DNA from 3 places in the Thalassolituus sp. ST750PaO-4 genome. Region 2 is predicted to be linked to each of the others. Evidence: predicted binding sites of a transcription regulator. Region 2 holds the regulator's gene; each other region holds the start of a gene.
What was found. Region 2 encodes sigma-54, which starts transcription at its own class of promoters, with help from an activator protein. Its sites were predicted from a motif close to TGGCACNNNNNTTGCTNT; they were not measured.
Positions count from the first base shown of each region.

Region 1: a site for sigma-54 is predicted at 1,940-1,957, ahead of HUF18_RS05260 (TorF family putative porin). Genes of this name have one in related genera too.
Region 3: a site for sigma-54 is predicted at 3,435-3,452, ahead of HUF18_RS08990 (CmpA/NrtA family ABC transporter substrate-binding protein). Genes of this name have one in related genera too.

Region 1 covers NZ_JABVCB010000005.1:620,559-628,384, forward strand. The annotation lists gene urtD (urea ABC transporter ATP-binding protein UrtD) at 1-622, shown strand, start outside; gene urtE (urea ABC transporter ATP-binding subunit UrtE) at 645-1,343, shown strand; gene HUF18_RS05255 (accessory factor UbiK family protein) at 1,407-1,652, opposite strand; gene HUF18_RS05260 (TorF family putative porin) at 2,049-2,801, shown strand; gene glnK (P-II family nitrogen regulator) at 2,880-3,218, shown strand; gene HUF18_RS05270 (ammonium transporter) at 3,264-4,532, shown strand; gene HUF18_RS05275 (carboxypeptidase-like regulatory domain-containing protein) at 4,854-7,826, shown strand, end outside.
Region 2 covers NZ_JABVCB010000008.1:40,779-48,604, forward strand. The annotation lists gene HUF18_RS09595 (HPr family phosphocarrier protein) at 1-223, opposite strand, end outside; gene rapZ (RNase adapter RapZ) at 229-1,101, opposite strand; gene ptsN (PTS IIA-like nitrogen regulatory protein PtsN) at 1,135-1,599, opposite strand; gene hpf (ribosome hibernation-promoting factor, HPF/YfiA family) at 1,603-1,905, opposite strand; gene HUF18_RS09615 (RNA polymerase factor sigma-54) at 1,938-3,437, opposite strand; gene lptB (LPS export ABC transporter ATP-binding protein) at 3,566-4,291, opposite strand; gene lptA (lipopolysaccharide transport periplasmic protein LptA) at 4,288-4,869, opposite strand; gene lptC (LPS export ABC transporter periplasmic protein LptC) at 4,856-5,419, opposite strand; gene HUF18_RS09635 (KpsF/GutQ family sugar-phosphate isomerase) at 5,419-6,393, opposite strand; gene HUF18_RS09640 (calcium/sodium antiporter) at 6,390-7,352, opposite strand; gene HUF18_RS09645 (ABC transporter ATP-binding protein) at 7,538-7,826, shown strand, end outside.
Region 3 covers NZ_JABVCB010000007.1:707,932-715,757, reverse strand. The annotation lists gene HUF18_RS09005 (SO2930 family diheme c-type cytochrome) at 1-549, shown strand, start outside; gene HUF18_RS09000 (hypothetical protein) at 540-1,676, shown strand; gene HUF18_RS08995 (nitrate regulatory protein) at 1,935-3,221, shown strand; gene HUF18_RS08990 (CmpA/NrtA family ABC transporter substrate-binding protein) at 3,585-4,982, shown strand; gene HUF18_RS08985 (ABC transporter permease) at 5,087-6,103, shown strand; gene HUF18_RS08980 (ABC transporter ATP-binding protein) at 6,119-7,057, shown strand; gene HUF18_RS08975 (alginate export family protein) at 7,082-7,826, shown strand, end outside.

The DNA of each region.
Region 1 (7,826 bases), on a different contig from region 2:
AACCACCATGATGGATGTGATTACCGGAAAAACCCGCCCTGATACCGGCACCATTATCTTTACCGATAATGCCAACAGTCAGCACGACCTGACCCGCTTTGATGAAGCGGATGTCGCCAACCTCGGCGTCGGCCGTAAATTCCAGAAGCCCAGTGTGATCGAAAGCCTGACGGTATTTGAGAATCTGGAAATGTCGCTGAAAGGCGGACGCAGTATCTGGCAGGCGTTGTTGCATAAACTGACCGCCGAAAAAGCACAGAAGCTGGATGAGATTCTGGCCATGATCGATCTGGCGGATAAACGCGATGAACTGGCCGGTAATTTATCCCATGGTCAGAAGCAGTGGCTGGAAATCGGCATGCTGCTCGGACAGGAGCCACAGCTGTTGCTGATCGATGAACCGGCCGCCGGTATGACCGATGAAGAAACCATGAAGACCGCCGAACTGTTTAAGCGCCTGGCGCAGAAACATTCATTAATGGTGGTGGAGCACGATATGGATTTTATCGAAGCGCTGGATTGCAAGGTCACTGTGCTGCACGAAGGTCATGTGCTGGCGGAAGGTTCGCTGGCAACGGTGAAAACTAACCCACAGGTGATCGAAGTCTATCTGGGACGCTGATCCGGTTACGGAGGATGATGGGATGTTAAATGTAAACCAACTGGATGTTTCTTATGGCGCGAGTCAGGCGCTGTATAACGTCTGCATGAGTGCCGCTGTCGGTAAGGTCACCTGTGTGCTGGGGCGCAACGGTGTGGGTAAAACCACGTTAATGAAAGCGCTGTCGGGCCACCTGAGTGCCGGTAAAGGGGATATTCAGTGGCAGGGTACGTCGCTGAACGGCATCGCTCCCTTTGATCGTGCACGTCAGGGCATTGCCTATGTCCCACAGGGCCGGGATATTTTTTCTCAGCTGACGGTGGAAGAAAATCTGCAGACGGCATTTTCAGCGCTGCCGAAAAGTCAGCGCCGTATCGACCCGGAAATCTATTCGCTGTTTCCGGTGCTGCAGCAAATGCTGAAACGCCGTGGCGGTGATTTATCCGGCGGACAGCAGCAACAACTGGCGATTGCCCGGGCGTTATTGCTGAAACCCAAACTGCTGATTCTGGATGAACCGACCGAAGGGATTCAGCCCTCCATTATTAAAGACATCGGCAGTGTGATTAAGCTGCTGCGTGATCGCGGCGAAATGGCCATTGTGCTGGTTGAGCAGTATCTTGATTTTGCCGCCGAACTGGCGGATGAATTTATTATTCTGGAGCGGGGGCGGGTGGTGGCATCCGGCGCTGGCAGCGAGTTAGCCAGCTCGCAGCAGGCGAAAGAGCTGCTGGCGATTTAGCGCGGATGCAGATGCACTAATAGAAAAAGCCGGAGCATGCTCCGGCTTTTTTATGCGCTGCTATTACTGCGTCTGATTCTGCTGCTGTTCCAGCTGGCTGAGTTTGCTTTCCAGCTCCGCCAGTTTCGCCTGGGTGCGGCGCAGCGCTTCCGCCTGTACTTCAAATTCTTCACGGCTGATCAGATTGGCGCTGCTCAGCAGGCTCTGTAACTGGCTTTGCAGCATTAAGCGTACATCGGCTGACAGACCGGCCAGTGGGCTTTGTTGCAACAGTTGTTCGACACGGTTACGGATTTGTTCGCTGTTCATCATAGGGCTTCCTTATATACCGGCGGGAGTTTACCACGCCAGGCAATATGGCCCCAGTAGCGGGCGTGACCTGCGATGCCGCCATGCTTTTGCTTTATGTCAATCCGGGCCTTTGCCCCGTTTTATTTCCCCTGACCTGCTTGTGCATCAATTTAGTGCCTATGCTGATTTGCAGGTGCACCAAAAGGGGCTGAAAAACAGCCCGATGCACCGCCGTTGAACTGCTATGAGGGCTTTTTAGCGGATGGTTGTTGCTAACTCCCTGAAAAACCGCATTTTTTAAAAGTTGGCACAGCCGCTGCTATAAGACATGTACAAGGTAAGTACAGAAAGAAAACGGTGCGCTCACCGGTTTACTTAATAAAAGCTTTGAATAACTGATGAAGGAAAAGAACCATGAAAAAACTGTCTCAAGCAATCGCTCTGGCTGGTGTGATGACTGCAGGTCTGGCCGCTGTTTCTACTGCGCAGGCTGAAGTTGAAGTTTCTGCATCGGCTTCTGTTGCCAACATGTACCTGTGGCGCGGTCAGGATCTGAGTGGCTCAAGCGGTGTTCCTGCTGTATCTGGTGATCTGACTGTTAGTGCATCCGGTGCTTACGCTGGTGTATGGGCTTCCAGTGGTGATGCTGTTCTGGGTCAGGAATATGACCTGTTTATCGGTTACGGCGCTGAAATCGGTGATTTCAGCTACGACGTAAGCCTGTGGACTTATGTTTACCCAAGCGTTGCAGAAACCTCTTATGTTGCGGGCGATGACCCGGAAACTAATGACAAGGTTGAAAGTGCTTACGCTGTAACAGCCGCTGGCCGTGGTAATACGTTTGATGCTTCTGACTTCATTGTCAGCCTGGGCTACAAAGGCGCTTCTTTCGCTTACTACAAGCCAGTTGGTGCTGAAAGCGACGATAACTCCAGCTACATGACTCTGGGTTACGAGATGGATGCTTATTCTGTGACTCTGGGTAAAGCCGATGACGGCGATGACAGTGACTACACCCACCTGGATGTAGGTTATGCCTTTAACGACAACATCGCTTTCACTCTGTCCAAAGTAATCGATCAGAGCGCTGATCTGGACAAAGGCGAAGCCGGTATCGATGAAGATCTGAAAGTGGTTGTTTCTTACAGCCTGCCTATCTCTATGTAAAAAGCATACAATGGCCCGTGCCCCCGCATGGGCCATTAATAAAACCTAAACTCGTAGCGTTTAACAAAGGGGTTTTCTATGAAACTCATTACAGCTGTGGTTAAGCCATTCAAACTCGACGATGTGCGTGAAGCGCTGTCAGAGATTGGCGTTCAGGGCATCACAGTGACCGAAGTAAAAGGTTTCGGCCGTCAGAAAGGTCACACTGAACTGTATCGTGGTGCTGAATACGTGGTGGATTTTCTGCCTAAGGTAAAAATTGACGTAGCGGTAGCTGACGACCTGACTGAAAAAGTCATCGAAGCCATCACCAAAGCGGCGAACACCGGCAAGATTGGCGACGGAAAAATCTTCGTTACCAACCTGGAACAAGTCATTCGTATCCGTACCGGTGAAACCGGCGCAGACGCGATCTGATCCTTCCTCATTAAATGAATCAGAGCCTTATGCGGGGGGCTTAGAATGGAAAATAATATTTTCGAACTCCAGTACGCGTTGGATACCTTTTATTTTCTGGTATGCGGTGCGTTAGTAATGTGGATGGCGGCAGGTTTCGCCATGCTGGAAGCGGGTCTGGTCCGCTCTAAAAATACCACTGAAATTCTGACTAAAAACGTCGCTCTGTTTGCGATTGCCTGCACCATGTATCTGGTGTGTGGTTATCAGATTATGTACGGCGGCGGTTACTTCCTGTCTGGTATCACTGAAGTGGATTCTGCTGCAGTACTGGCTGATTTCGCGGCACGTGAAGATGGTTTCCAGGGTGGTTCTATCTACTCCGGCGCTTCAGACTTCTTCTTCCAGGTTGTGTTCGTAGCGACTGCAATGTCCATCGTATCCGGTGCTGTTGCTGAGCGTATGAAGCTGTGGGCTTTCCTGGCGTTTGCGGTAGTTATGACTGCGGTTATCTACCCAATGGAAGGTGCCTGGACCTGGGGCGGTGCTTCTGTGTTCGGCATGTTCAGCCTGGGCGATGACTTTGGTTTCAAAGACTTCGCAGGTTCCGGCATCGTACACATGGCAGGTGCTGCTGCAGCACTGGCTGGTGTGATCCTGCTGGGTGCCCGTAAAGGCAAGTACGGTCCTAACGGTGAAATCCGTGCGATCCCTGGCGCTAACCTGCCACTGGCTACCCTGGGTACTTTCATCCTGTGGATGGGCTGGTTTGGCTTTAACGGTGGCTCTGTACTGAAACTGGGCGACATTGGTAATGCACACGCAGTAGCTGTTGTGTTCATGAACACCAACGCTGCCGCTGCTGGTGGTCTGATCGGTGCTCTGGTTCTGGCTTACATCCTGTTCCGCAAAGCGGACCTGACTATGGCTCTGAACGGTGCTCTGGCTGGTCTGGTTGCTATCACTGCAAGCCCTGATACTCCAACCCCTTTCGCTGCGACCATTATTGGTCTGGTGGGTGGTCTGATCGTGGTACTGTCTATCCTGACTCTGGATAAAATGAAAATCGACGACCCGGTTGGTGCGATCTCTGTACACGGTGTAGTTGGTCTGTACGGTCTGCTGGTTGTACCGGTAACTGCAGACGGCACTACCTTCGGCGGTCAGCTGATGGGTGCGGCAACGATCTTTGTATGGGTATTCGCGGCTTCTTTCATCACCTGGATGCTGCTGAAAGTCATCATGGGTCTGCGTGTGACTGAAGAAGAAGAGTACGAAGGCGTTGATCTGTCTGAGTGCGGTATGGAAGCTTACCCTGAGTTCACCAATAAATAATTGGTCACTCAGCAAGAGCTGAAATAAAAAAGCCGGTCAGGAAACTGACCGGCTTTTTTGTTGGAGCAATAAACCCGGACGAAAACAGAGTGTGAACTACATCAGACATTCTGTGACACACGCTAATGCTAAAGTGCTGTATTTGGCATTTGGTATGTCGTAATTGTGACAGCCCTTTGCAAGAATGCCCGTTCCTGAGAACAGGGATGGTCTCTTTTGCTGCGCAATGGAATCTGCGCATCTGCGTACTCCAGCGTCCTTCCCTGATTTCATTCTGATTCGCCATACCCCATGGCTTACTCTCTGCTTAGGAAGGAACCGATGGAACATTCGATTTTTAAAAAAGCCAAGCTGGCTGCTGCTATTGCTCTTGTCTCCTCTACAACGCTGATGACAGGCTGTTTGTTTGAGGGTGATGAAGCCAAATCCGTAACAACTGCTGAAGTTGGTAATAACTCCGAGCACGTTCAGACTCCAGTCGGTACCGTAATGGGTACTGTAGTCGACACCAATGGTAATCCTGTTAAAGGGGCTAAGATCTATGTGGGTGGTCGTGCGGTCATAACAGGCCCCGGCGGTAACTATGAGCTGCGTAACGTTCCGGTCAGCAACCTGACTGTTACCGGTAAAGGCGACTATGTTGGTGGTGATATCCGCCTGACCATTGTTCCGCCAGCCGGCTTCCTCGGTGCGATTGTGACTGTTGAGCCGACAGCTGTTATTGACGATGGCCGCAGCGATCAGGGTACCACTGACGAAACCAACACGGGTTCAACCAACTACTTTATTGATGGCTTTACAGCGGTTGCTGGTGATGCGGTTCTTCCGGCTGTCGGTTCCGCCGGAGCGACCGTAACTGGTGTTCTGCGCGATAATAAAACCGGAGAAGCCATTCCTAATAAAAGCATTAACCTTGAGCTGCAGGACGTTAATGGCAGTCCGCATACAAATGGTAGCGGTAGTGCTATCTCGTACACCAGCCTGTCTTATCCGGCAACTACCGATGCCAATGGTGCTTTCTCCATCACCGGCGTACCTAATGACTCCGACCTGAACTTTATTGTTGGTGGTTATGCTGTTACAGATGTTGATGCTAATAACTTCGGCGGACAAGGTGTGACCACGGACGATGAGGTTGAAGAAATCCACGTTGGTAACGTATACGTCGAAATGATTGCCAATGCCGATGAGAAGCGCCCATTCGTTACTTCGATTGCAGAAGTGGCCACCAATGCTGCTCGTGCAAAACTGCATGACGACACCACGAATGTTCTGACTGTGCACTTCAGTGAGCAGCTGCAGGCTGCGATGATTGATGCAAACTCAGTCATCGTACGTGATCTGGATGCTGGCGCTTACCTGAACGTAACCACTGCGGTTGCGGCCGATGCGCGCTCAATGACTCTGACTGCAGACAGCAATTTTGTTGCTGGTAATCGTCTCGATATTTACCTGCTGAAAGTCGATTTCCGCGATATGGCGTCTAACCTGCTGGCTGAAGACAGCAGCGTTGCCGCTGACGATATTCTGTACGACTATGCAGATGTTAATGGTAATGATGATTACATTAAACTTCAGGTTAAAGTTTATCGTGAGCTGAATACCAATGCGGCAGTTGTTACCAATCTGACCCAGCTGACCACCGATGACAGCCCATTACGTCTGGCTAATGATCTGGATAACGCCAGCTCTGCATTCGCCGATGTTAACATGGCGCAGGCTCTGAACGGTATTCAGCAGCTGAACAGTGCTGATGACGATGACTTAGCTTCCGGTATTGATACCAAAGAACGTCTGGGTAAACTGGTGGTTGCACTGGATAAAGCGGGTATCGTTGATGCATCATCCGTCATTCAGTTAAATGAAGATGGTACTCCGGATACTTCCAACCTGGGCCTGAACAGTAACTTCTTAGTTGATGTGGCTCGTGTTAGCTTTACTCCAAGCAATGCTTCTACTTACCGCTACTGGATTCAGCGTACTTCCGGCCCAACCCCTGTTGCGACCAATATTGTTATTGATGAGACCAGCAGCCCGGATGCAAAAACGACTAATACTGGAAGTAATTTCGTCCCACCAAATCCGGCGCTGGCAAATACCAATTACGGTATCATCGAACCTAATGACAACAGCGATTATGCCGATTTCGTTGCAACAGATATTGCGTTCCTGATTTCTGCAGTTCAGCCAGGTGATGTGCTGTATATCCAGTCAATGGATGAGTTCGGCAATGAAGGTTCAACAACGTCTATTACACTGGCAGATAATGTTCCGGTAACCACCGGCCTGCAAGACTCTTACCTTGAGCAGGACCTGACTTCCAGCTCGACTGTATTCGGTGAGCAGTATGGTAACGGTGGTGAGCTGGCGAACCCTGATGCCCAGTCATTGATCGGTGCTCCGCTGCTGAACATCAACGCCGGTATGCTGGCTGACCAGGATAACTATGCCGATCCTACGGAGTCTCTGGATGATCTGTACGAGTCCAATGTGACAAACACCACAACCGGTGACTTCTACATTGACCCTGCACTGGGAATCTACGATGCGACCGCTTATGCAGCCTGGAGCACTGATCTGAGCCGTACCATCGCAGTTGCCTTTACCGAAGATTTGGCGTGGGTCGCTCCTGTTGCAGGTGATCTGACTAAGCCTGATGCGGCGAGCGTACCAGCCAGCACAGTAACAGCGGCACTGAGTAACTGGACGATCATGAACGATATCACTATCGCTTCTGATACTGATGTTGTGAATGCCGACCTTGTAGCATTCAGTGTTAACAATATTTTTACTTTGGGTAATACCGATGGTCAGACCGCTACAGTGATCGATTTCAGTGATCGCATCACCGATAACGCCGGTAATGTCTCAACCGCAGCTGCAAATGCTAAAGTCGTGATTAATGATGCTCTGCCACCAGTAATGACCCGTGCGGTTTATACCGGTAATGCATTGACTCTGACCTTTAACGAACCAGTTAAAGTCAGCACCGACACTGCCATTCCGGTTGTGACGCTGGATGGTGTAAACATCTTCCTGGATGAAGACACTATTGCAGCTCATAATGCTTCGGCTGCAGCCTCTCGTACCACGCTGACCATTCCGTTCACCACGGATAATGCTGATGACATGCTGCCTCTTAACCGTGCAGCTCTCTTTGACCTTGCTCAGTATGACGAGCAGGAAGTCAGCCTTGCTGGTGCAACTGTTGGTTTCCACGGCGCTCTGAGCTTCGTCAATGTACAGGATGACTTCGGTAATACCTGGGCTAATGACGCTGCCAACCTGACGGCG
Region 2 (7,826 bases):
CCAGTGCGTGTTCAGCATCCTGGCCTTCAGCATGGATATGTATGTTGGTGCCTTTGCTGGCGGCCAGCATCATCACCGCCATAATGCTTTTACCGTCGACCATGCGGTCGGGGTAACCGACTTTGATCTGGCAGGAATAAGCAGCGGCGGTGGAAACCAGCTTGGCGGCTGCGCGGGCGTGCAGGCCCAGCTTATTGATGATGGTGATTTCGGTGCTGGTCATCCGTATCAGTCCTGATGAATGTCGGCACTGCCCAGCTCGCGGTGGCGGACCTGAACATTGCTGTAATGATGACAGAATTCTGCCTTAAGTTGCTCTGCCAGGTAAACGGAGCGGTGCTGCCCGCCGGTGCAGCCGATGGCAATGGTCATATAGCTGCGGTTGGCATCGACAAAGGCAGGCAGCCAGCGCTGAATAAACCCGCTGATGTCCTGCTGCATTTGTCCAACCTGAGGCTCCCGGGCAAGGAAATCAATGATTGCCGGGTCGCGCCCGGTAAAGGCGCGCAGTGCCGGGTCCCAGTAAGGGTTGGGCAGGTTGCGGACATCGAATACATAATCGGCATCAATCGGGATGCCATGCTTGAAGCCGAAAGATTCAAACAGAATGGCGATATCGGTGCTGGTTTTATCCGCCACCCGCAATTTAATCAGGCTGCGCAGCTCATGCACAGACATGCTGGTGGTATCCAGCGTCAGATCGGCAAGGTTGGCGATAGGCTCCAGCAGCAGGCGCTCTTTATCGATGGCTTCGGCCAGAGATGTGCTTTTACTGGTCAGTGGGTGCTTACGCCGGGTGGAGCTGAAGCGCTGCAGCAGCACTTCTTCGCTGGCGTCGAGATAGACGACATCCAGCTGGTATTCTTCGCTGGGCAGCTGGTGCAGTACATCGTGGATATTGTCGAAGGCATGGGGCAGATTGCGGGCGTCAACACTGACGGCGACTTTGGCCAGTTTTTCTTCGCTTTCGGTCTGGCGGGCCAGCGCTGGCAACAAAGCAACCGGCAGGTTATCAATGCAGTAGAAGCCCAGATCTTCCAGTACGTGCAGAGCACTGGATTTTCCTGAGCCGGACCGGCCGCTGATCACCACTAAACGCATTGCTGTGCTCCTCCATTGCCCGTTGGGCTGATGTCAGCCCGGTTGTCCGCTCAGCGCCCGCTGATAAAACCGTTGCGCATCCGGCGCTTTGCGCAGTGCCTCGCGGTAGGCCGGCTCGCTGAAGTTGCGTGCCAGCATCGCCAGAACCTGCAGGTGCTGTTCAGTAGCTTCTTCGGGAACCAGCAGAGCAAACACCAGATCGACCGGCTTGCGGTCAATGGCGTCGTAATCCACCGGCTCCACCAGACGCAGCAGTACGCCCATCGCCTGGTCGCACTGCTTCAGCCGGCAGTGGGGAATGGCAATACCTTCGCCAATCCCGGTGCTGCCGAGGCGTTCACGGCTGAGTAATCGCTCGTAAATATCGTCGGCAGAGCTGTCGCTGAGTTGTTCTGCGATAAAACCTGCCAGGTACTCCAGTAATTTCTTTTTACTGGAAACCGGAGCATCTATCAGACTGCGTTCCGGTGTGAGGATATCCTCGATGCGAATGTCCATTAATCAGCCTTGTCCGTGTTGCCGCGCCACCAGTTTTTCTTTGTGTTTCAGTACCTGACGGTCGAGCTTGTCGGTCATCTGATCGATTGCGGCATACATATCATCGTGCTCAGCGCTGGCGTGCAGGTCGGCACCGCTGACGTGGATGGTGGCTTCAGCAATCATGCGCTCTTTAATAACGGTCAGGGTTACCTGGCCGTTGGTGATGTTGTCAAAGTGGCGTCCCAGCTTGGACATTTTTTCGTCTACGTACGCTTGCAGAGATTCGGTAACGTCAACGTGGTGACCGCTGATATTAATCTTCATGTCCAGACTCCTTGTTGCTGGCTTGTTGTTTTTTAAATCAATTGTTTACGTTCGTTCGAAGGCGGAATCATCATAGCCTCACGGTATTTGGCTACCGTGCGCCGTGCCACCTGAATGCCTTTTTCACCCAACACTGCGGCGATTTTGTTGTCGCTCAGCGGTTTGCGGGCATTTTCTTCAGCAATCAGTTTTTTAATCATGGCACGGATTGCGGTGGAGGAACATTCGCCGCCGCCATCGGTACTGACATGGCTGGAGAAAAAGTACTTCAGCTCGAAGATTCCGCGTGGCGTGTGCATGTATTTCTGGGTGGTTACCCGGGAAATGGTGGATTCATGCATACCAACGGCTTCGGCAATATCGTGCAGCACCAGCGGCTTCATTGCTTCTTCGCCCTGTTCGAAAAACTCGATCTGATACTCGACGATTTTGGTGGCTACTTTCAGCAGGGTTTCGTTGCGGCTTTGCAGACTTTTGATAAACCAGCGCGCTTCCTGCAGGTGGTCGCGCAAGAAGGCGTTGTCGGTGCTGTTATCGGAACGGCGTACCAGTGAGGCGTAATCGGCGTTAACGCGCAGCTTGGGGGCGATATCCGGATTCAGCTCAACCCGCCATTCGTCGCGGATATTGCGTACCAGCACGTCGGGCACCACGTATTCGGCCTGCTCGGCACTGATGCCGGCACCTGGCTTGGGATTCAGTTCTTTAATCAGCCGCAGCACGGCTTTAAGGTCTTCTTCGCGCAGCTTGGTTTTGCGCATCAGCGTTGGGTAATCCTTGCTGCCCAGCAGCTCGATATAATCGCGGATGACCATTTTGGCTTCGTTCAGCCATGGGGTCTCAGCCGGCAGTTGCTGCAGTTGCAGCAGCAGGCATTCACGCAGATCGCGGGCAAAAGCACCGGCCGGATCAAACTGCTGCAGGCGGTGCAGTACGGCCATGACTTCGTCTTCTTCGACGTCCAGAGCCGGGTCCATGCTTTCCAGAATATCTTCGACGGTGGTGTGCAGATAGCCGTCGTCATCCACACCATCGATCAGCATCAGGGCGATCTCGCGGTCGGTATCTGACATAGGAGTCAGATTGAGTTGCCACAGCAGATGATCCTGCAGATCTTCGGTGCTGGCGTGGCGCGAGTCGTAATCGAAATCGTCGTCGATGGCATTACTGCTGCTGCCGGAGGCAACGCTGGCGGTGGTCTGGTAAGTATCTTCCCACTGACTGTCGACCGGCAGGTCGTCGGGGAGTTGTTCCTGCGACCACTGTTCATCCAGTTCCGGAGTGTCGTTGTGGCTGTCGTCCTGACTGCTGACTTCGTGGCTGCTGCTGGTGTCGTGATCGCTGTTGCGGGACAGATCGGGCAGGTCATCGTGCTCGTGTTCTTCTACTTCGAGCATCGGGTTGGAATCGAGGGCTTCCTGAATCTCCTGCTGCAGATCGAGGGTAGACAGCTGAAGCAGGCGGATGGCTTGTTGCAACTGAGGGGTCATGGTCAGGTGCTGACCCATCTTTAACTGAAGAGACGCTTTCATAAAAGTTCAGTAATCACTCAGTATCGGCATAGTCTGTGCATTATACGCCAAGCGGTAAACCTTGGAATCTTTTGTGCATCTTCCTTTGCTTTGGATCATCAGCCACTTCCCTGCAGCAGGGCTTGCCATCACAGGCGGAAATCCTCACCCAGGTACACTTTGCGTACCTGCTCGCTGGCCAATACCTGTTCAGCGGTGCCTTCGGCGATGATATGGCCACCCCCGACAATATAGGCTTTCTCACAGATAGCCAGAGTTTCCCTTACGTTGTGGTCGGTAATGAGTACGCCGATGCCACGTGCCTTGAGCTGTCGGATGATGTCCATGATGTCAGCTACAGAAATCGGGTCAACCCCGGCGAACGGCTCATCAAGCAGAATAAAGGACGGCTCAGCCGCCAGCGCGCGGGCAATCTCGACCCGGCGTCGTTCACCACCGGATAAGGCCATGCCCAGACTGCTGCGGATATGCTGAATATGAAACTCATTCAGCAGCTCTTCCAGTTTTTCCAGACGCTGTGCACGGTTGAGGTCTTTGCGGGTTTCGAGAATGGCGAGAATATTATCGGCCACACTTAATTTGCGGAAAATGGAGGCTTCCTGCGGCAGATAGCCAATGCCTTTCTGCGCCCGGCCGTGCATCGGCAGATGACTGATGTCTTCGTCGTCAATTTTGATGCGGCCTTTGTCAGCCTGCACCAGATTCACAATCATGTAGAAACAGGTGGTCTTACCGGCCCCGTTGGGTCCCAGCAGGCCAACGATCTGACCGCTTTGCACAGACATGGATACATCTTTTACCACTTCCCGGCCGTTATAGCTTTTCGCCAGGTTTTCGGCTTTCAGGGTCTTCATGGCTGTTCCTGTACTGGCTTGCTGTTATCGGTGGCAGGTTCTGCCGGAGCCTGTGGCTGAATCACGACTTTGATTCGTTGTTTTTCGCCATTACCACCAGTCTGGCCGGAGGTACTGGTGCCGCCGCTGGCGCTGACGGTTTCTTTGGTCATGTCATAGAGGATGCGCTCACCACTGAACAGGTTGCCGTCCTGCTGCAGTTGAGCATTGCCCTGAATGTTGACTTCACGTTGCCGGGCAAAGTAATCAATGCGCTGGCCGTGTGCTTTGGTCAGGGGTTTTCCCGGATTGATCTGTTGCTGATAGCGTGCCGGTTTTTTCGCTGTCCCTTCGGCAACGGCTTTTTCCAGTGTGTTATCGGTGCGGATAATCAGCAGGCGCTCCGATTCGATGCGCAGGGTTCCCTGAGTCAGAATCACATTGCCTTCATAAATAACAACGCCAGCCTTGCGGTCGAGCTCAGCGTGGTCAGAGAGAATGACCATTTCCTGCTGCCAGTCGTCGGGTAAGGCATAAGCAGAGGCTGCGCTGCACAGGACAAACAGGCCGGCCAGAAAACGATGATTATTGCGGAACATAGCGGCTATCCACCTGTGATTTGAATTCCATGCGCTGACGCGCGATATCCAGTGTCATACCGGTTGCATTGATATGTGTTTGCGGGCTTGTAATGGTTACCGGCTGATCAGTCTCGGCCAGTTGCTGGCGGCTGTGGTAGGTCAGGATGCTGGTTTCGATCAGAATATCGTCCGCAGCGTCGGCCGGATCGAGCGGCCGGATTTCGACCTGACCTACAAGGCGCAGCGACTGCTCGTTATCCTGTAGTGTTCCTTCGCGGGCATTGACCTGCCAGGTCTGGCCGTCATCATCGTCTGACATCAGCAGCGGCCCGGTAAAAAGGGTGCTTTTCGTCTGCGGATAATGGGTTGAACGTGCTGCAACAAAGGTTTGCTGTAATTCGCCATTACTGTCGTACTGGCGGTTGTACAGGCCTTCGCCATAGTAATCCGGTTCATGATTCTGCTGCTCACTCAGGGGGGGCGTCTGCTCCTGGGTGTAGCGATCCACTGCCAGCAGAGCCAGACCAAAGATCAGGGTCAGCAGTAACAGCAGATAACGCTTGCGCATCAGATTACGCCCGCGCGCAGCAGATCGTGCATATTGATGACGCCAACCGTGTCGTCGCCATTTTTAACGACCAGGGCGTTGATTTTGTTGTCTTCCATCAGCTTCAGCGCTTCAGCAGCCAGAGTGCCGGGCGTGGTGGTTTTGCCACCGACGGTCATCACATCGGCCATGGTAGCGGTATGGATATCAACTCCGTGATCAATGGCACGACGCAGGTCACCGTCGGTGAAAATACCGGTCAGCTTGCCGTTATCCTGCACGGTGGTCATGCCCAGACCTTTGGAGGTTACAACCAGCAGGGCTTCAGACAGCGTGGCGGAAGGGGAAACCACCGGAATCTGATCGCCACTGTGCATAATGTCTTCCACTTTCAGCAGCAGGCGACGGCCGAGTGAGCCGCCCGGATGAGAGAAGGCAAAATCTTCGGCGGTAAAACCACGGGCTTCCAGCAGGGCAACGGCCAGCGCATCACCCATCACCAGTGCGCAGGTGGTGGAAGAGGTTGGTGCCAGATTGAGCGGACAGGCTTCCTGATTCACGCCGGTATTTAAGTGGGCGTTGGCGGCACGGCCGAGGGTGGATTCCGGATTACCGGTCATGCTGATCAGCGCAGTGCCGAGGCGTTTAAGCAGGGGGAGCAGGCTGGTAACTTCACCGGTTTCACCGGAGTTGGACAGAGCGATAACCACATCCGATGGCTGAATCATGCCCATGTCGCCATGGCTGGCTTCACCCGGATGCACAAAAAAAGCCGGGGTGCCGGTGCTGGCCAGGGTTGCAGCCATTTTATTGCCGATATGGCCGGATTTACCCATGCCGGTAACAACAACACGTCCTTTGCAGTTCAGAACCAGCTGACAGGCGGTGGCGAAATCGTCGGTAAGACGACCTTCCAGCTGTGCAATGGCCTCCTGTTCCAGTTTGATGGTACGGCGGGCGGATTGCAGAAAATCAAAATTCATATCAGTGGTCATGAGTCAGCCATATAAAACAGAGATACCAGATAGCCAGCGTAGCTGGTGGTCAGGAACAGACCGGCGAAACGTCCGAGAGTGCCCTTACGATAACTGATTAAAAACAGAACCAACAGGGCGAGGGTCAGCGCCATCATCACGGCATAGTCGCGGTACAGTGCCAGCGGATCAACCACGGTTACTGCCAGCAGACCCGGGATTGGCATTACGGTCAGCAGGTTAAAAATGTTGGAGCCGATTACGTTACCGATGGCAATGTCATGGTGGCCTTTCAGGGCGCTGGCAACGGAGGCCGCCAGTTCCGGCAGGCTGGTGCCGATGGCGACAATGGTCAGGCCGATCACCAGATCACTGACACCATAGGCGCGGGCAATTTCGGTTGCGCCCCAGACCAGCAGTTTGGAACTGAACATCAGTGCGATCAGTCCGGCTACCAGCCAGAACACGGCAGTACGCATAGGGGTATTTTCGATTTCGGCGGCTTCGTCTTTATCGACAATGGCTTCGCCGGATTCGCTGGTATCAAGAAACATCAGGTACAACGCGACGGCCATGGAGCCAAATAAAATAATGGCGTCGGTCATATTCAGTTCGAGGTCGGCCAGTGTCAGGCCACCGATAATGCTGATCAGAATAAGCAGCGGCAGCTCTTTTTTCAGCAGTTTTTTCTGCAGCGGGATCGGACTGATCAATGCGGTGATACCCAGTACCAGGGCAATGTTGGTGATGTTGGAGCCGAGTGCATTACCAATGGCCAGATTGCCGGCACCGTCGAGGGAAGCAACGGCAGAGACGAACATCTCCGGCGCGGAGGTTCCCATAGCAACGATGGTCAGGCCGACCAGTAAAGGAGACATGCCCAGGCGGCGGGCAGAAGCAGCGGCGCCAATAACAAACTTGTCAGCGCTCCATACCAAAACAATAAGACCAGCAATAACGGCAGCATAAGCTGTGAGCATGGGGGCACCAGAGTTAATTATCAGCAGAAAATTCAGCGCGTCATTGTACCCAAGGTAATTCTGCACGCAATTGCAACTCAGCGTTTTATGAGGGGCTTATTACAATAGTTTACAGGCGTTGGTTCCGCCCGGACATTCCGCTATGCTAGCCCGACTATCCGTACCGAGTTAAAAGGACGACATTCATGTCCGTCAGTCAGCCCTACGTCTCTGTTCGTGGAATGAGCTTCAGCCGTGGTGACCGGCTGATTTATAACAATATGGATGTGGATTTTCCGCGTGGCAAAGTGACGGCCATCATGGGGCCAAGCGGAACCGGTAAAACCACACTGTTGCGTCTTATCGGCGGTCAGCTGTTACCGGACAGCGGCACTATTATGGTGGATGGACACAACGTACCGACTCTGCCGCGCAAAGAACTGTTTGATCTGCGCCGCAAAAAAATGGGCATGCTGTTTCAGACCGGTGCCCTGT
Region 3 (7,826 bases), on a different contig from region 2:
ACGCCGGCTTATTTCGCCCCGATCGGCCCCAAAGCCCGCTATCTGAATTCCGATTATGATTTTGGTCAGGGCCCGAAAAATCAGCTCAACAAATGGGTAGAGGAGAATATGCTGTCCGGACTGCCGGCCGAAAACAGCAGCATTCAGAAAGCGGCGGACTTCAGTGACTATAAATCTCTCGGTGAATACAGTGGTACACAAGAACTGCTGACCGCAACGGCTAAATCCTGGATCGATATTAACTGTGCTCATTGCCACCGTACCGAAGGTCAGGCCAGCAATACGGCTTTCCGTGCTGGCTACAATGTCCCATGGCAGGGTAACGAACAGTATCATGGTGTCTGCGCAGGACCGGTTTCCGGCTCACAACCCGGTTCAACCTGGATTATTGTACCCGGCGATTCTTCCCAGTCGCTGCTGTATAACCGTATGAATACCACCAAGGCCGGCCTGATCATGCCACCACTGGGCCGCGCGGTTATTCATACCGAAGGTACTGCACTGATCAAAGCCTGGATTGACAGTCTGGACCCGGCATTGTGCAATTAATTAATGTCACCGGGCGCTTCTGCGCCCTTTTTTTAATGCTATTGCTGATCGGCTGCGGAGCCGGCAGCGCGGACGAAAACCATACCCCAGCCCTTTCCGCGGACCCACTCTGCGACCAATCCGGCAGCGAAATTAACTGGCAGGCCCTGCAGCAAACGCGCTGTCCGTTATTATCGCAATATGGTCTGTTTAAAGGATTACCCTCCGATATTAAAAACAGCAATGGCGGTATTTATTATAAATTGGGCAGTGAATTATTTACCGATCATGCACGCAAATACCGCTATATCTTTCTGCCGGAAGGTACTCAGCTCGGTTACCAGCAACAGGATGTGCTCGATTTTCCAACCGGCAGTGTCATCGTTAAAGTCTTTGCTATGCCCACACAAAGCACCACAGACAGTGCAGAAGATATTATGGAAGTCCGCCTGCTGGTCAAACGCAGCAGTGGCTGGATATTTATTCCTTATGTCTGGGATAACAGCATTAATGATGCCCGCCTGGCGATAGCTGGCAGCCAGACACCTGTCAGTTTCAGCCATAAAGGCGAAATGCTGAATCTGACCTATGAATCGCCCTCTCTGTTGCGCTGCCAGAACTGCCATCAGGTTAAAATCAATGACCAGCTCAGTTTTGTGCCCATTGGTCCGAAGATCCGCCATCTGAATCAGACTATTGAAGTGAATGGCCAGCCGGTAAACCAGCTTGAGCACTGGCAGTCTCTGGGGCTTATTACCTTGCCGGCCGGTGAGCATCCTTATGCACCTGACTGGCGCGATACATCAGCACCGCTGCAACAACGTGCCAAAGCCTATCTGGATATTAACTGCGCTCACTGCCACAACGACAACGGCGCCGCCGCCCTTTCCGGCCTGCGGCTGGAATACTGGCGCACCGCCATTGACTATACCCATGGTGTCTGCAACTCGGCCCATGGCTGGCGTGGCGGAGGCTTTGATATCTGGCCCGGGCGCGGTAATGACTCCAGCCTGCCGTTACGCATGGAATTAAACGGTGCAGCCGACCGGATGCCGCCGATAGGACGCAGCGTGCCCGACAAAGACGCCGTCGCCTTAATACGGGCCTGGATCGATACCCTGCCCGCTCAGGACTGTGCCAGCGGCTGAAACGGCCACCAGCAGCTTTGCACCAGAACAGAGCGATCTCATATCGCTCTGCCGCTTTACAGCGCAGGCAGTCTGCCTCAACCCTGCTCCCTGACCGGCTCAGAGGCTTTTCCCTGTCCCCAGGCCCGTTAATCTGATCAGCGGCTGCACAACCGTCAGCTGCACTTCCGTTTATTAACCGATATTTCACATCTGGTATTCATCTTGCACCAGCACTGAGCAAAGCCTTTATTTATTTGCAAAGAAGGATTCATTTCCGTGCAGGATCTTCACAGCGTTGCCTATTTTCTGAACCTCGGTCAGCAACAGGAAATACAGGAACTTGAACAGTTTGCCCGTACCGGCCAACTGGTGATTGCCATCAGCAATCTGTTGCATCAGCTGCAGTACGAACGCGGATTATCCAACCGCTTTCTTGGCAGTGCTGGCCTGCGCTGCCAGCAAGAACTGCAACAACAGTGGCACAGCAGCAATGAGCAACTGGCGCTGTTTCATAAAGCTCTGGCCAACTTACTGCCAGAGCACGGGCAGCATGCCTTTCCCGCACGCTGGTTCCGCCGTCTGGGTTATGCCCTGCACAGTCTCGAACGACTGCCACAACTGCGGCAGGATGTAGAACAGCTGAAATTCAATACCACCGTTGCCATCAAAGCCTATTCCGAAATGATTCAGAGCTTACTGGCCGTGGTGTTCGAGGCCGCAGGCAACGCGGCCGATGAAATAACCGCACGTATTCTCGTCGCCATGTTTAATTTAATGCAGGGCAAAGAGCTGGCCGGACAGGAACGCGCCTGTGGGGCTGCCGGATTTTCCGCTCACGAATTTGACCCCGGCCTGCGTCAGCGCCTGACACAATTAATCGACCGCCAGGATCGCTGTTTCCATATTTTCAGCGATTATGCCAGTGACGAAGCTCTGAGCGCCTGGGAACAGGTTCAGCGCGGTGAATTCCAGCTCGAATTTGAACGCCTGCGGCGTCTGGCCCTGACCGCCGGCCCCCAGTCACTGGCGGCAGCGGATTATGATGTGCGCTGGTTTATCTGCTGTTCTGAACGGCTGGATGCCATCAAATATGTCGAAGAAGTGTTGGAAACCCAACTCCTCTCCCACAGCCAGCAACGCATTCTTGCGGTACGCGAAGCAGCATTGAGTCCCGACCAACAAGGCAACGACCTGCAACGCGGAGCGTTCGACGATGTTCCTTCGTTTGCTCTGTACGTCAGCCATTCACAGTCCGCCGGGCATGAGTCAGACCATGCTCTCAGCGGTCCCGATGACGATATGGTACATAACGTCAGTAAGCCGGTGGTCGAATTAATCGAAGCTCAGGGCCAACGCTTAAAAAGCCTGAATGATGAACTGGATGCCGCCCGTACAGAACTGCATGAGCGCAAACTGATTGACCGCGCCAAACGTGAACTGATTCAGCGCCGCCAGATGAGCGAACAGGAAGCCTATGCGTTATTACGCAGTATGGCGATGAATCAGAACCGCCGTCTGGTGGATGTTGCCGCCGGTTTATTAAGCATGACCGAGCTTCTTTAAATCAGGTTGTGTACTGCACCAAGTCGCAGCACCAGCGCATAACCTGCTCTTCAGCAGAGCAAAAAAAATCCTTGCCGTAAAAACGCAGGGATTTTTTTATTCCCGACAACCGCTTTTAAAAGCCTTACGGTTGATTGCAATCCAAATAAAAACAGGAAGTTAGCGGATTAAAATGCGTTAAAAACGCCATAGACGGACATTGTCCGAAAACTCTGGCACGCTTCTGGCAATACTTATTCTGAATTTCTTATTCAGTGCATACCCAATGGCGGGTAACCGTACTGACACATTTTAACAGCAAAGGCGCTTACAACGGGCAACCGTTGTGGCGCCTTTTTTTTGTTGCCAAGAAAGGGGAAGACCATGCAAGGACTGAACACTCTGCGCCGCACACTGATAAAAAGTGCATTGATTCTGACCACAGGTCTGGCCAGTGGTTTATCGGCATTATCGATACCACTCAGTCATGCTGATGATTATCCGGAAAAAGAAGAGCTTAAATTCGGTTTTATTAAATTAACCGATATGGCACCGCTGGCTATTGCCTATGAAAAGGGTTTCTTTGAGGACGAAGGCTTGTATGTCACCCTCGAAGCACAGGCAAACTGGAAAGTACTACTCGACCGCGTGATTGATGGCCAGCTGGATGGCGCCCATATGCTGGCGGGCCAGCCATTGGGCGCAACCATTGGGTTTGGTACCAAAGCCGATATCATTACCGCCTTCAGTATGGATTTAAACGGCAATGCCATTACCGTTTCCAATGATGTCTGGCAGCAAATGAAACCCTTTATCCCCAAAGATGCTGAAGGAAAACCCGTACACCCGATTAAAGCCGATTACCTGAAACCAGTCATAGAAAAATACAAAGCCCAGGGTAAGCCATTTAATATGGGCATGGTTTTTCCGGTATCCACCCACAACTACGAATTACGCTACTGGCTGGCGGCTGGCGGTATTAACCCGGGTTATTACGCACCGTCGAAAGGCGACACCTCCGGTCAGCTGAATGCTGATGCCCTGCTTTCGGTTACACCGCCACCACAAATGCCGGCAACGATGGAAGCCGGTACGATTTATGGTTATTGCGTAGGCGAACCCTGGAACCAGCAGGCCGTCTTTAAAGGCATCGGTGTTCCGGTGATTACCGACTACGAAATCTGGAAAAACAATCCGGAAAAAGTATTTGGCGTCAACAAAACCTGGGCAGAAAAATATCCGAACACTCACAAGCGTGTGGTCAAAGCACTGATCCGTGCTGCCGCCTGGCTTGATGAAAACAATAATGCCAACCGCGAGGAGGCAGTAAAAATTCTGGCCAAGCCACAGTATGTAGGCGCCGATTACAAAGTGATTGCTAACTCCATGACCGGTACTTTCGAATATGAAAAAGGCGATAAGCGCTCTGTACCGGATTTCAATGTCTTTTTCCGCTACAACGCCACCTACCCTTATTACTCCGATGCCATCTGGTATCTGACACAGATGCGCCGCTGGGGCCAGATTGCCGAAGCTAAATCGGATGACTGGTACAAAGACATCGCGAAAAAAGTGTATCGCCCTGACATTTACGCAGAAGCAGCCAAAGCACTTATTGCTGAAGGTAAAGCCGATGCCAAAGACTTCCCTGACTTCAGCAATGAAAGCGGCTTCCGTGCCCCACAAACGGAATTTATCGACAACATCACCTATGACGGTCAGCAACCGAATGCTTACCTGCAGAAGTTTGCTATCGGCCTGAAAGGCGAGCAAAAGCTGTAACACAGGGAATAAGCCGGCTGTTTTAACAGCCGGACTAAAACAGCCGGAAACCATCACACATTCATCGAAATTGTGCAGTCAACTGAATCCGTCAAGGAGATCCTATGAGCATTGCCCTGACCCAAACATTAAGCAAAATAAGCTGGCTGGAACCGATGATTAAAGCCGCTCAGGGAGAAAACCGCAGCCAGAACCTGAGCATTATTGCCAAAGCCATCGGCATTCCTCTGGCAGGGATTCTGGTGTTTTTAATGATCTGGCATGCGGCCGCATCAAGCATTAACACTTCTCTGGGAAAATTCCCCGGACCTGCCGATGTCCTGATCCAGAGTAAAACCCTGATCAGCGAACATATTACAGAGCGTGAAAAAGCAGCCGCTTTTTACCAGCGCCAGGATGAACGTAATGCCCGGCGTCTGGCACAGGACCCGGACTATATCGTCAAAATCCGCGACTACACCGGTAAGCCAACCTACGTCGATCAGATTGGTACCAGCCTGATTACAGTTCTGAGCGGTTTTCTGATTGCCTCACTGATCGCCATTCCGCTGGGTATTGTTATTGGTTTAAGTGCCAACCTGTACTCGGCATTTAACCCGGTGATTCAGATTTTCAAACCGGTATCACCTCTGGCCTGGCTGCCACTGGTCACTATGGTGGTCAGTGCTGTCTATGTCAGCGATGACCCGGTTGTAGCAAAGTCTTTTGTCACTTCCATGATTACCGTCATGCTCTGCTGCCTGTGGCCAACCGTTATTAATACCGCCGTGGGCGTCGCCTCTATTTCTCAGGATTTAAAAAATGTCAGTCAGGTGCTGCGTTTAAGCTGGCTGACTCATGTACGGAAAATTGTTTTACCTGCCGCTATTCCGATGATGTTTACCGGCCTTCGTCTGTCGTTGAGTATCGCCTGGATGGTGCTGATTGCTGCGGAAATGCTGGCACAAAACCCCGGACTCGGAAAATTCGTCTGGGACGAATTCCAGAACGGCAGCTCAAATTCCCTCGGCCGTATTATGGTCGCGGTTATTACCATCGGCTTAATTGGTTTTGCCCTTGACCGCATTATGTTGCTGCTGCAACGGAGCGTTTCCTGGGATAAGTCCGCCACCTTACGCTGAGAACCGGAGAAAATTATGAACCCACTACTCGAACTGACTCAGGTAGGCATTGAATTCAGCACCGCAAAAGGCAGTTTCCGCGCGTTGCAGAGTGTCGATCTGAAGATTAATAAAGGTGAGTATATTTCACTGATCGGCCACTCCGGCTGCGGCAAATCCACCGTGCTGAATATTGTTGCCGGTCTGCTGCAGGCAACCGAAGGCGGCGTAGTTCTGAATGGTAAAGAAGTGAACGAGCCAGGCCCTGAACGTGCGGTGGTATTTCAGAACCACTCCCTGCTGCCCTGGCTCAGTGCTTATGAAAATGTCGAGCTGGCAGTAAAACAGGTATTCCGTGGCAAAAAATCCAAAGCCGAAATGAAAGCCTGGATTGAGCACAACCTGGAGCTGGTGCATATGACCCATGCCATGCATAAACGCCCGGATGAAATTTCCGGTGGCATGAAGCAACGCGTGGGCATCGCCCGGGCACTGGCGATGGAGCCTAAGGTGTTACTAATGGATGAGCCTTTTGGTGCGCTCGACGCCCTGACGCGTGCGCACCTTCAGGATTCATTAATGGACATTCAGAAGGAGCTGAATAACACCGTCATTATGATTACCCATGATGTCGATGAAGCGGTTTTATTGTCTGACCGGATTGTAATGATGACCAATGGTCCCGCTGCCACCATCGGTGAAATTCTGGACATCGATCTGGAACGGCCACGTAACCGCCTGCAGTTAGCCGATGACCCACGCTACAACCATTACCGTCATCAGGTGCTGAGTTTCCTTTATGAAAAACAGCGTAAAACTGATGACAGCCTGCCTGCCACGCAACCCCATGGTCAGGTCTCAGGTTCCCAAATAATAAAAGAAAATCATGAAACCCGCGCGATAAACACCCCGGCCGGGCATTCCCATGCTCATACACCGGATCAGGATAAAGCCAACCAGTTAAAAACTGCCTGATTTTAATCAAATACCGGAGAAAGAATGATGCAAACAAAAAAAACATTGTCAGCTACTGCCCTGAGTTTAGCCATCAGCCAGGTTGTCTTCAGTCAGAGTGTGCTGGCAGAAGATACGGCTGTTGATATGCTGAAAAAAGGTGACGCCATTATTGATCTTCGCCTGCGCTATGAAAGCGTTGATGATGACGATGCTGCCGCTAAAGACTCTGCCACGGCACTCACTCTGCGCTCTCGCCTGGGTTATGAAACAGCCGATTTTAACGGCTTTAAAGTGCTGTACGAAATTGAAGATGTACGCGCCGCTATCGACGACTATGCTCCGGAAAATACCGATTATGATACCGTTGCCGATCCGGAGAACACCGAGATCAACCGTGCTCAGATCAGCTACAGCAAAGATGGCTTCAGCCTTGTAGCCGGTCGTCAGCGTATTATTCTGGATAATGCCCGCTTCGTCGGTAATGTCGGCTGGCGTCAGAATGAACAAACTTTTGATGCGGTAAAAGCGGCTTATAAAACCGGCGATCTTAACCTTCAATACGCTTACATCGATCAGGTTAACGGTATTCTGCGTAAATTTGATGCCGACGTTACCAGCCATTTACTTAATGCCACCTACTCCGGACTCAAAGCCGGAAACCTGACCGGTTACGCCTATTTATTAAAGGATGACGACAGTGATGCCAAGCTGGATACCTATGGTGCGCGCTTTGCCGGAAAAACGGCCGTCAATGATCTGAGCCTGATCTACAGCGCAGAATTTGCTA